One region of the Kitasatospora sp. NBC_00070 genome, then DNA from elsewhere that is predicted to be linked to it. Evidence: riboswitches for the same ligand, from Rfam matches in the RefSeq annotation. Region 1 holds a riboswitch; the other holds the start of a gene.
The links. A riboswitch is a leader RNA that binds a small molecule or an ion and turns the genes downstream of it on or off. The one in region 1 is predicted to bind S-adenosylmethionine.
Positions count from the first base shown of each region.

Region 2: another riboswitch for S-adenosylmethionine. It lies ahead of thrC (threonine synthase); the one in region 1 lies ahead of OHV05_RS08085 (aminotransferase class V-fold PLP-dependent enzyme).

Region 1 is NZ_CP108247.1:1,741,084-1,744,997, reverse strand. Features, by position in the region: gene OHV05_RS08095 (hypothetical protein) at 278-703, shown strand; gene trpD (anthranilate phosphoribosyltransferase) at 824-1,900, shown strand; SAM riboswitch class IV at 2,005-2,122, shown strand; gene OHV05_RS08085 (aminotransferase class V-fold PLP-dependent enzyme) at 2,176-3,537, shown strand; gene OHV05_RS08080 (Lrp/AsnC family transcriptional regulator) at 3,797-3,914, opposite strand, start outside.
Region 2 is NZ_CP108247.1:4,221,944-4,225,857, forward strand. Features, by position in the region: gene OHV05_RS19585 (glucosyl-3-phosphoglycerate synthase) at 1-961, opposite strand, end outside; SAM riboswitch class I at 1,166-1,304, shown strand; gene thrC (threonine synthase) at 1,322-2,602, shown strand; gene OHV05_RS19595 (ubiquitin-like small modifier protein 1) at 2,635-2,913, shown strand; gene OHV05_RS19600 (cold-shock protein) at 3,494-3,697, shown strand.

The sequences.
Region 1 (3,914 bases):
TCACGGCGGGCCCGGCGCCCCGGGTCGGCTAGCGGGTCGGCCGTCCGGGTGGAACCGGACTTCTGGGGTGACGATCCGTCGCCCGCGTGAGTGATCGGCGTGGCGTACGGCCGCGGCTCGTCCGAGGGAGATCGCGCCAGGGGGTCACCACGAGGGGTGTGCGGGAGTAGCATCCGGAGGTGAACGTGGTCCGGGTCACACCGGGCCGGGTTGAGCCGCGCACGGTACGACGAAGAGCACAGCCATATAAGAGGACGAGTACCCGGGAGCAGGGCCCATGGCGCACACCTCCGACGAGACGCTCACCGTTCTCGTCTACAGCGACGACCGGAACACCCGCGAGCAGGTCACGCTCGCACTGGGCCGCCGCCCCGCCGCCGACCTCCCCGAGGTCGACGTGCTGGAGTGCGCCACGGTGCCCGCGGTGCTCCGAGCCCTGGAGAAGGGCGGTGTCGACCTCTGCGTGCTGGACGGCGAGGCCGTGCCGGCCGGCGGCCTCGGGGTGGCCCGGCAGGTCAAGGACGAGATCTACGGCTGCCCGCCGGTGCTGGTGCTGATCGGCCGGCCGCAGGACGCCTGGCTGGCCGCCTGGAGCCGCGCCGAGGCCGCGATCTCGCACCCGGTCGACCCGGTGGCGCTGGCCGAGGCCGCCGCCACCCTGCTCCGGGCCCGGGTGGCCAAGCGCACCCCGGCCCACCGCTGAGCGATCGCACCGCTGAGGGGCCGTCAGCCGGTGTCTCACCTGTAGAGAAGCACCCCGCGTCCGGGCGCCCCGGATCGCTAGGCTGGCTCCAGCATCCCCGATCGAGAGCTGGAGTCAGCCATGGTGAACGCACAACCTGCGAACGGCGGTAGCGACCCCGCGCAGGTGGTCCGCACCTGGCCGGACCTGCTGAGCGCGCTGCTGGCCGGGCAGGACCTCGGCCAGGCCGACACCGCCTGGGCGATGGACCGGATCATGGGCGGCGAGGCCACCCCCGTCCAGGTGGCCGGCTTCGTGGTCGCGCTCCGGGCCAAGGGCGAGACGGTGGACGAGATCGCCGGTCTGGTCGAGTCGATGTACGCGCACGCCACGCCGCTGCACATCCCGGGCCCCGCAGTGGACATCGTGGGCACCGGCGGCGACCGGGCCAAGACGGTGAACATCTCCACCATGTCGGCGATCGTCGCGGCCGCCGCCGGGGCGAAGGTGGTCAAGCACGGCAACCGGGCGGCCTCCTCCGCCAGCGGTGCCACCGACGTGCTGGAGAAGCTCGGCATCAGCCCCGACGTCACGCCCGCCCGGGTGGCCGAGATCGCCGCGGAGGTCGGCCTGACCTTCTGCCCGGCGCCGATGTTCCACCCGGCGATGCGGCACGCCGCCCCGGCCCGCCGTGACCTCGGGGTGCCGACCGCCTTCAACATCCTCGGCCCGCTGACCAACCCGGGCCGGGTCACCGCGCACGCGATCGGCTGCTTCGACACCCGGCTGGCCGGGCTGATCGCCGGCGTACTGGCCCGGCGCGGTGCCACCGCCCTGGTCTTCCGGGGCGACGACGGCCTGGACGAGCTGACCATCTCCACCACCTCGCACGTCTGGCTGGTGAAGGACGGTCAGGTCACCGAGACCGTCTTCGACCCGCGCGAGGTCGGCATCGAGCCGGTCGGCATCGAGGCGCTGCGCGGCGGCGACCCGCAGTTCAACGCCGAGGTCGCCCGCCGCCTGCTGGCGGGGGAGCGCGGCCCGGTCCGGGACGCCGTCCTGCTGAACAGCGCCGCCGCGCTGACCGCGCTGGAGCTGACCGACGCCCCGCTGGCCGAGCAGCTGGCGGCCGGCATGGTGCGGACCGCGGCCGCCGTCGACTCCGGCGCGGCGGAGGCCCTGCTGAAGGACTGGGCGGCGGCCACCACCCGTTCTTGAACGGTGAGTTGAAGGCCCGGCAGATCACTGCCGGGCCTTCGTACTGTCCGGATGGCGGACGGGTGTTTGACCACTCCTCGGAGGCTCGCCTAGAGTCCTCGGCAGGTCATGAGTGACAGCGACAAGCCCCAGCTTGCTGTCCGGCAACCCTCCGTCCGTGGCGGGGTGCCCTGGGTGAGGACCGGGCTCCGCGGCGAACCGTCCGCGTGGCAAGCGCGGACGTCGGCGGCACAGCTGCACCCCGAGGTCCCGGACCTTCCGAGGAGTGCACCCCCATGTCCGTTTCCACCGAAATCTGCGCCCCGCTCGCCGTTCTCGGCCACGACGTCCAGGTCCCGCTGGTCTCCGGCGAGAAGGTCTCCTACGCCGCCCTGGACTACGCCGCCAGCTCCCCGGCGCTCCAGCGGGTCTGGGACGACGTCGCCGCCTACGCCCCGTACTACGGCAGCGTGCACCGGGGCGCCGGGTACCTCTCCCAACTCTCCACCGACCTGTTCGAGCAGAGCCGCCGCACCGTCGAGGAGTTCCTCGACCTGCGCGAGGGCGACCAGGTGGTCTTCACCCGGGCCACCACCGACTCGCTCAACCTGCTGGCCGGGGTGCTGCCCGCCGGCACCCGGGTGTTCGCCTTCGAGACCGAGCACCACGCCTCGCTGCTGCCCTGGCGCCGGGACGGCCTGACCGTCAGCTACCTGCGGGCCCCGCGCTCGCACGCCGAGGCGGTCGCCGCGCTGGACGCCGCCCTCGCGGCGGAGCCCGCCGAGCACCGGCTGTTCTGCGTCACCGGTGCCTCCAACGTCACCGGCGAGCTCTGGCCGGTCGCCGAACTGACCGAGGTCGCCCACCGGCACGGCGCCCGGGTGGTGCTGGACGCCGCCCAGCTGGCGCCCCACCACCGGGTCTCGGTGCGGGAGTTGGGCGTGGACTGGATCGCCTTCTCCGGCCACAAGCTGTACGCCCCGTTCGGCGCCGGCGTGCTGGCCGGCCGGAGCGACTGGCTGGACGCGGCCGAGCCGTACCTGGCCGGCGGCGGCGCCAGCCGGACCGTGGCCCGCGAGCTGGACGGCTCGGTCGCGGTCGAGTGGCAGACCGGCCCGGCCCGGCACGAGGCCGGCTCCCCGAACGTGATCGGCGCCTACTCCATCGCCTCCGCCTGCCGGGCGCTCACCGAGGCCGGCTTCGACGCGCTGGAGGCCCGCGAGCAGCAGCTGATCGACCGTCTGCAGGCCGGACTGGCCGAGATCCCCGAAGTCCGGGTGCTCAGCCTGTTCGGCGAGGGCGCGGCCCGGGTCGGCGTGCTCTCCTTCGTGGTGCAGGGCTGGAACAGCTCGCACTTCTCGGCGGCGCTCTCGGCCGAGTACGGGATCGGCGTCCGGGACGGGCTGTTCTGCGCCCACCCGCTGGTGCGGACCCTGCTCGGCGGCGAGGAGGCCGCACCGTCCGAGTGCGGCGCCCCGGAGCCGTCGCTGCCCGGCGAGCGCAGCCTGAACGCGATCCGGGTCAGCTTCGGGGCGGGGACTCCGGACGAGCACCTGGAGCGGTTCCTGGGGGCCGTCCGCGAGCTCGTCTCCGACGGGGCGGCGTGGAGCTACCGCAACGAAGGCGGCCGCTGCGTCGCGGACACCCGCCGCAGCTGACCTCTCGGCAGGTGCTCAGCTGTCTACGGTCGGGGGCTCGGGGCCCTGCTGATGTGCGGCTCCGCCGCGTGGGCGACGCCGGCCCTTGCCAGGTGATCCGTCCGTGGGTGGTCAGGCACTTTCGCAGTGACCCGCCCGCCAGATCTCCTCGCCCACGCGGCGGAGCCGCACAACAGCAGAGCCCCGAGCCCCCGGGCCGTAGACCCGGAGCGCCTGCAAAAGTGCAGCATCTGCCCAGAGCGCAGGTCCGAGAGCCTAGCTATTCGTCGAGGCCGAGGGCGAAGGCGGCTTCGAGGTCGTGCTTGGAGTAGGTGCGGAAGGCGATCTGGGTCTCGGTGTGCTCGACGCCCGGGATCTTGTTGAGGCGGCCGGGGATC
Region 2 (3,914 bases), 2.5 Mb from region 1:
GGACGGTGAGCATCGGGGGGCGTTCGAGGGCGCCGACCGGGTGGGTGTGGGCGGTGAACTCGCGGGTGGCGGGGTCGCGGGTGAACTGGGTGAGCAGGGGGTGCACCAGGTCGGGGGTGGTCTTGAGGCGGTGGGTGCGGTCCAGGCGGTCCAGGGCGGTGCGGTAGATGGTGGCCGCCATCCGGCCGAGCGCCTGGCCGTCCTGGTGCCGGTGGTGCCGGACCCCGACGTCCACCTGGGCCAGCGCGTCCAGGCCGACCCGGTCGAGCGCGTCCACCAGCAGGCCGAGCTCGACCCCGTACCCGGTCGGGAACGGCAGCTGCTCCAGCAGCGACCGCCTGGCGGCGTACTCGCCGCCCAACGGCTGGACGAACCCGGCCAGTTGGGGCCAGTGAAGGTTCAGCAGCGGCCGGGCCACCAGCTCGGTGACCCGCCCGCCCCCGGCCGGGACCACCGCGCCCGCGGTCTCCAGCGGCCGGTCGTACATCGCCTTCACCAGCTGGATCGCCGGATCGGTCAGCAGCGGCCCGACGATGCCGGAGACGAAGGCCGGGTCGAACTCCCGCAGGTCCGCGTCGATGAAGCAGACGATCTCGCCGGAGGTGACCAGCAGCGAGCGCCAGAGCACCTCGCCCTTGCCCGGGGCGGCCGGCAGCCGGGGCAGTACGTCGTCCCGGTGCACCACCCGGGCGCCCGCCGCGGCGGCGGTCTGCGCCGTCCGGTCGGCCGAGCCCGAGTCGACCACCACGATCTCGTCCACCAGCGGCAGCCGCTCCATCAGCTCGCGCCGGATCACCCGGACGATCTCGCCGACCGTGGACTCCTCGTCGAGGGCGGGCAGCACCACGCTGACCGTCCCGGCCGGGCCGGCCGCCCGTTTGGCGGTGAGCAGGTCGGCCGGCGGCCGGTCGGCCGTCGTCCAGGAGCGCCGGTGCAGCCAGTCGGCCACTTCCGGCAGCAGCTCCTCGGGCGGGTCGGCCGGGGTCGGCTGGTCGGACACGTCTGTTCTCCTCGGGCTGAGTGGTCGGACTGGCGTTCTCGGGACGGGGCATCTCGCGACTCGGACGCGCGGTTCCCTGCCCGGCGCCTTCGGATACAGTCTTCGTACTGCGGTCAGACCTTCGCACGTCGGGGTCGGCCGGAGAGCAGGACCACAACTTCACAGAGCTCATCCAGAGGGACTGAGGGAACGGCCCGTCGAAGTCCCGGCAACCTTCTCGCACGGCCGGCCCAGCAGTGGCCATCCGGCGGGACAGGTGCCAATTCCGTCCTGTGGCGCGACCGCGTCACGGGGAAGATGAGGAGAGAGGCCTCCGCCATCATGGCTACCGCTGTTTCTGCCGCCCCGACCGTCGACCTCGGCCCCGCTGCCGCCCTGTCCTGTCGCGAGTGTGGCACCCGATTCCCGCTCGGCCCGAGCTTCGCCTGCGTCGAGTGCTTCGGCCCGCTGGAGATCGCGTACGACTTCGGCTCCGACTCCGCCGAGGAGCTGCGCAAGCGGATCGAGGCCGGTCCGGCCTCGATCTGGCGGTACGCCCCGCTGCTGCCCGTCCCGGCCGACGTGGCGGGCAAGCCGAACCTGAACCCGGGCTGGACCCCGCTGGTGAAGGCCGACAACCTGGGCCGCGAGCTCGGCTTCACCGCCCAGCTGCACGTCAAGGACGACTCGGGCAACCCGACCCACTCCTTCAAGGACCGGGTGGTCGCCTGCGCCATCGAGGCGGCGCGCGCGTTCAACTTCACCACCCTGTCGTGCTCCTCCACCGGCAACCTGGCCGGCGCCGTCGGCGCGGCCGCGGCCCGGGCCGGTTTCAAGTCCTGCGTCTTCATCCCGCACGACCTGGAGCAGGGCAAGGTCGTGATGGCCGGGGTCTACGGCGGCGAGCTGGTCGGGATCGAGGGCAACTACGACGACGTGAACCGGTTCTGCTCGGAGCTGATCGGTGACCCGGCCGGCGAGGGCTGGGGCTTCGTCAACGTCAACCTCCGGCCGTACTACGGCGAGGGCTCGAAGACCCTGGCGTACGAGATCTGCGAGCAGCTCGGCTGGCGGCTGCCGGAGCAGCTGGTGATCCCGATCGCCTCGGGCTCCCAGCTCACCAAGATCGACAAGGGCCTGCAGGAGCTGATCAAGCTCGGCCTGGTCGAGGACCGCCCGTACCGGATCTTCGGCGCCCAGGCCGAGGGCTGCTCCCCGGTCTCCGCCGCCTTCAAGGCGGGTCACGACGTGATCCGCCCGGTCAAGCCGAACACCATCGCCAAGTCGCTGGCGATCGGCAACCCGGCCGACGGCCCGTACGTGCTGGACATCGCCCGCCGCACCGGGGGCGCGGTGGAGGACGTGACGGACGCCGAGGTGGTCGAGGCGATCAAGCTGCTGGCCAGGACCGAGGGCATCTTCGCCGAGACGGCCGGCGGGGTGACCATCGGGGTGCTGAAGAAGCTGGTCGAGACGGGTCAGCTGGACCCGTCCAAGGAGACCGTCGCGATCAACACCGGGGACGGTCTGAAGACCCTGGACGCCGTCGCCGACGCGGGCCTGACCGCCACCATCCGCCCGACCCTGGACTCGTTCCGGGCCGCCGGTCTCGCCTCCGCCTGATCCCCCCTCACCTCCCCGCTAGGAGTCCGTGCATGAGCGCCACCGTCCGCATCCCGACCATCCTGCGCACCTACACCGGCGGCGTCGCCGAGGTCACCGCCGAGGGCGACACCCTGGGTGCCGTCATCGCCGACCTGGACGCCAACCACCCCGGCATCGCCGCCCGGGTGCTGGACGACGCGGGCAAGCTGCGCCGCTTCGTGAACGTGTACGTGAACGACGACGACGTGCGTTTCGCCGAGGGCCTGGCGACCGAGATCAAGGACGGCGCGGGCATCTCGATCATTCCCGCGGTGGCCGGCGGCTGCTGAGTTCCCGCACTTCACCGAATACGGCCGCGCCGCCGTCCGAACCGGAATCCCTATTTCCGCTTCCGACGGCGGCGCGGCCCTATGTCGGGTGGAAAAGCGGGCACCCGGGAGGGAGTAGAGTGCGACGGAAGTCGGCGTATCCCCGCTCTTACCGCCGCCCTCCCCACGCACCGTCAGCCGATCGCGTACGCAAGGCCCGTCCGGCCGTTGAGACATCCGCCGGACCGCGTGAGACAGAAGATGTCAGGCAAGCGTCAGAAATCTGGCCGCATTTTGCGGTGATGAGTCCGCTATGCCCGGAGTGAATTGCCACGCTCTGCCGCCTTCCTCCCGCGATATCCCATTCGACTGCCGATGAATTCGGCAAGGTTGGCCCTGTTGCAGAGGGCGTCTGTCCGGATACATTCAGCCGCGATCGACGCATTCACCCGTCGGCCGGGTCGCCTCGCGGTGCACCGGTGGGGCGCTTGCGGCGAGCGCGGCTGCGCCCAGGGGGGGTTCCCTCGGGCGTGCCTGTTCAGACCTGGGCCCGCATCCTGCGGGTCCGCGAAGGGCCAGCACAGCACAAGGGGAGTTCGGAATGGCTCAGGGCACCGTCAAGTGGTTCAACGCGGAGAAGGGGTACGGCTTCATCGCGGTCGACGGTGGTGCGGACGTGTTCGTCCACTACAGCGCGATCCAGATGGACGGCTACCGCACCCTCGAGGAGGGCCAGCGGGTCGAGTTCGAGATCTCCCAGGGACAGAAGGGCCCGCAGGCGGACATGGTCCGCGCGGCGGTCTGACCTTTCCGAACCCCTGGGGACCTCGGCTCGGCCGCGAGTTGGCGTCACCTGCTTGGTCGACGGGCCCGTACGACATCGTCGTACGGGCCCGTCGGCGTCCCCGCCGGGATGACCGATCTGCGTGTCACTACCACGATTGGGCTTGCACTCGATACCCGAGAGTGCTAATCATTGGCGTTAGCACTCGCAGCATGAGAGTGACAACGGACCGGGTCGG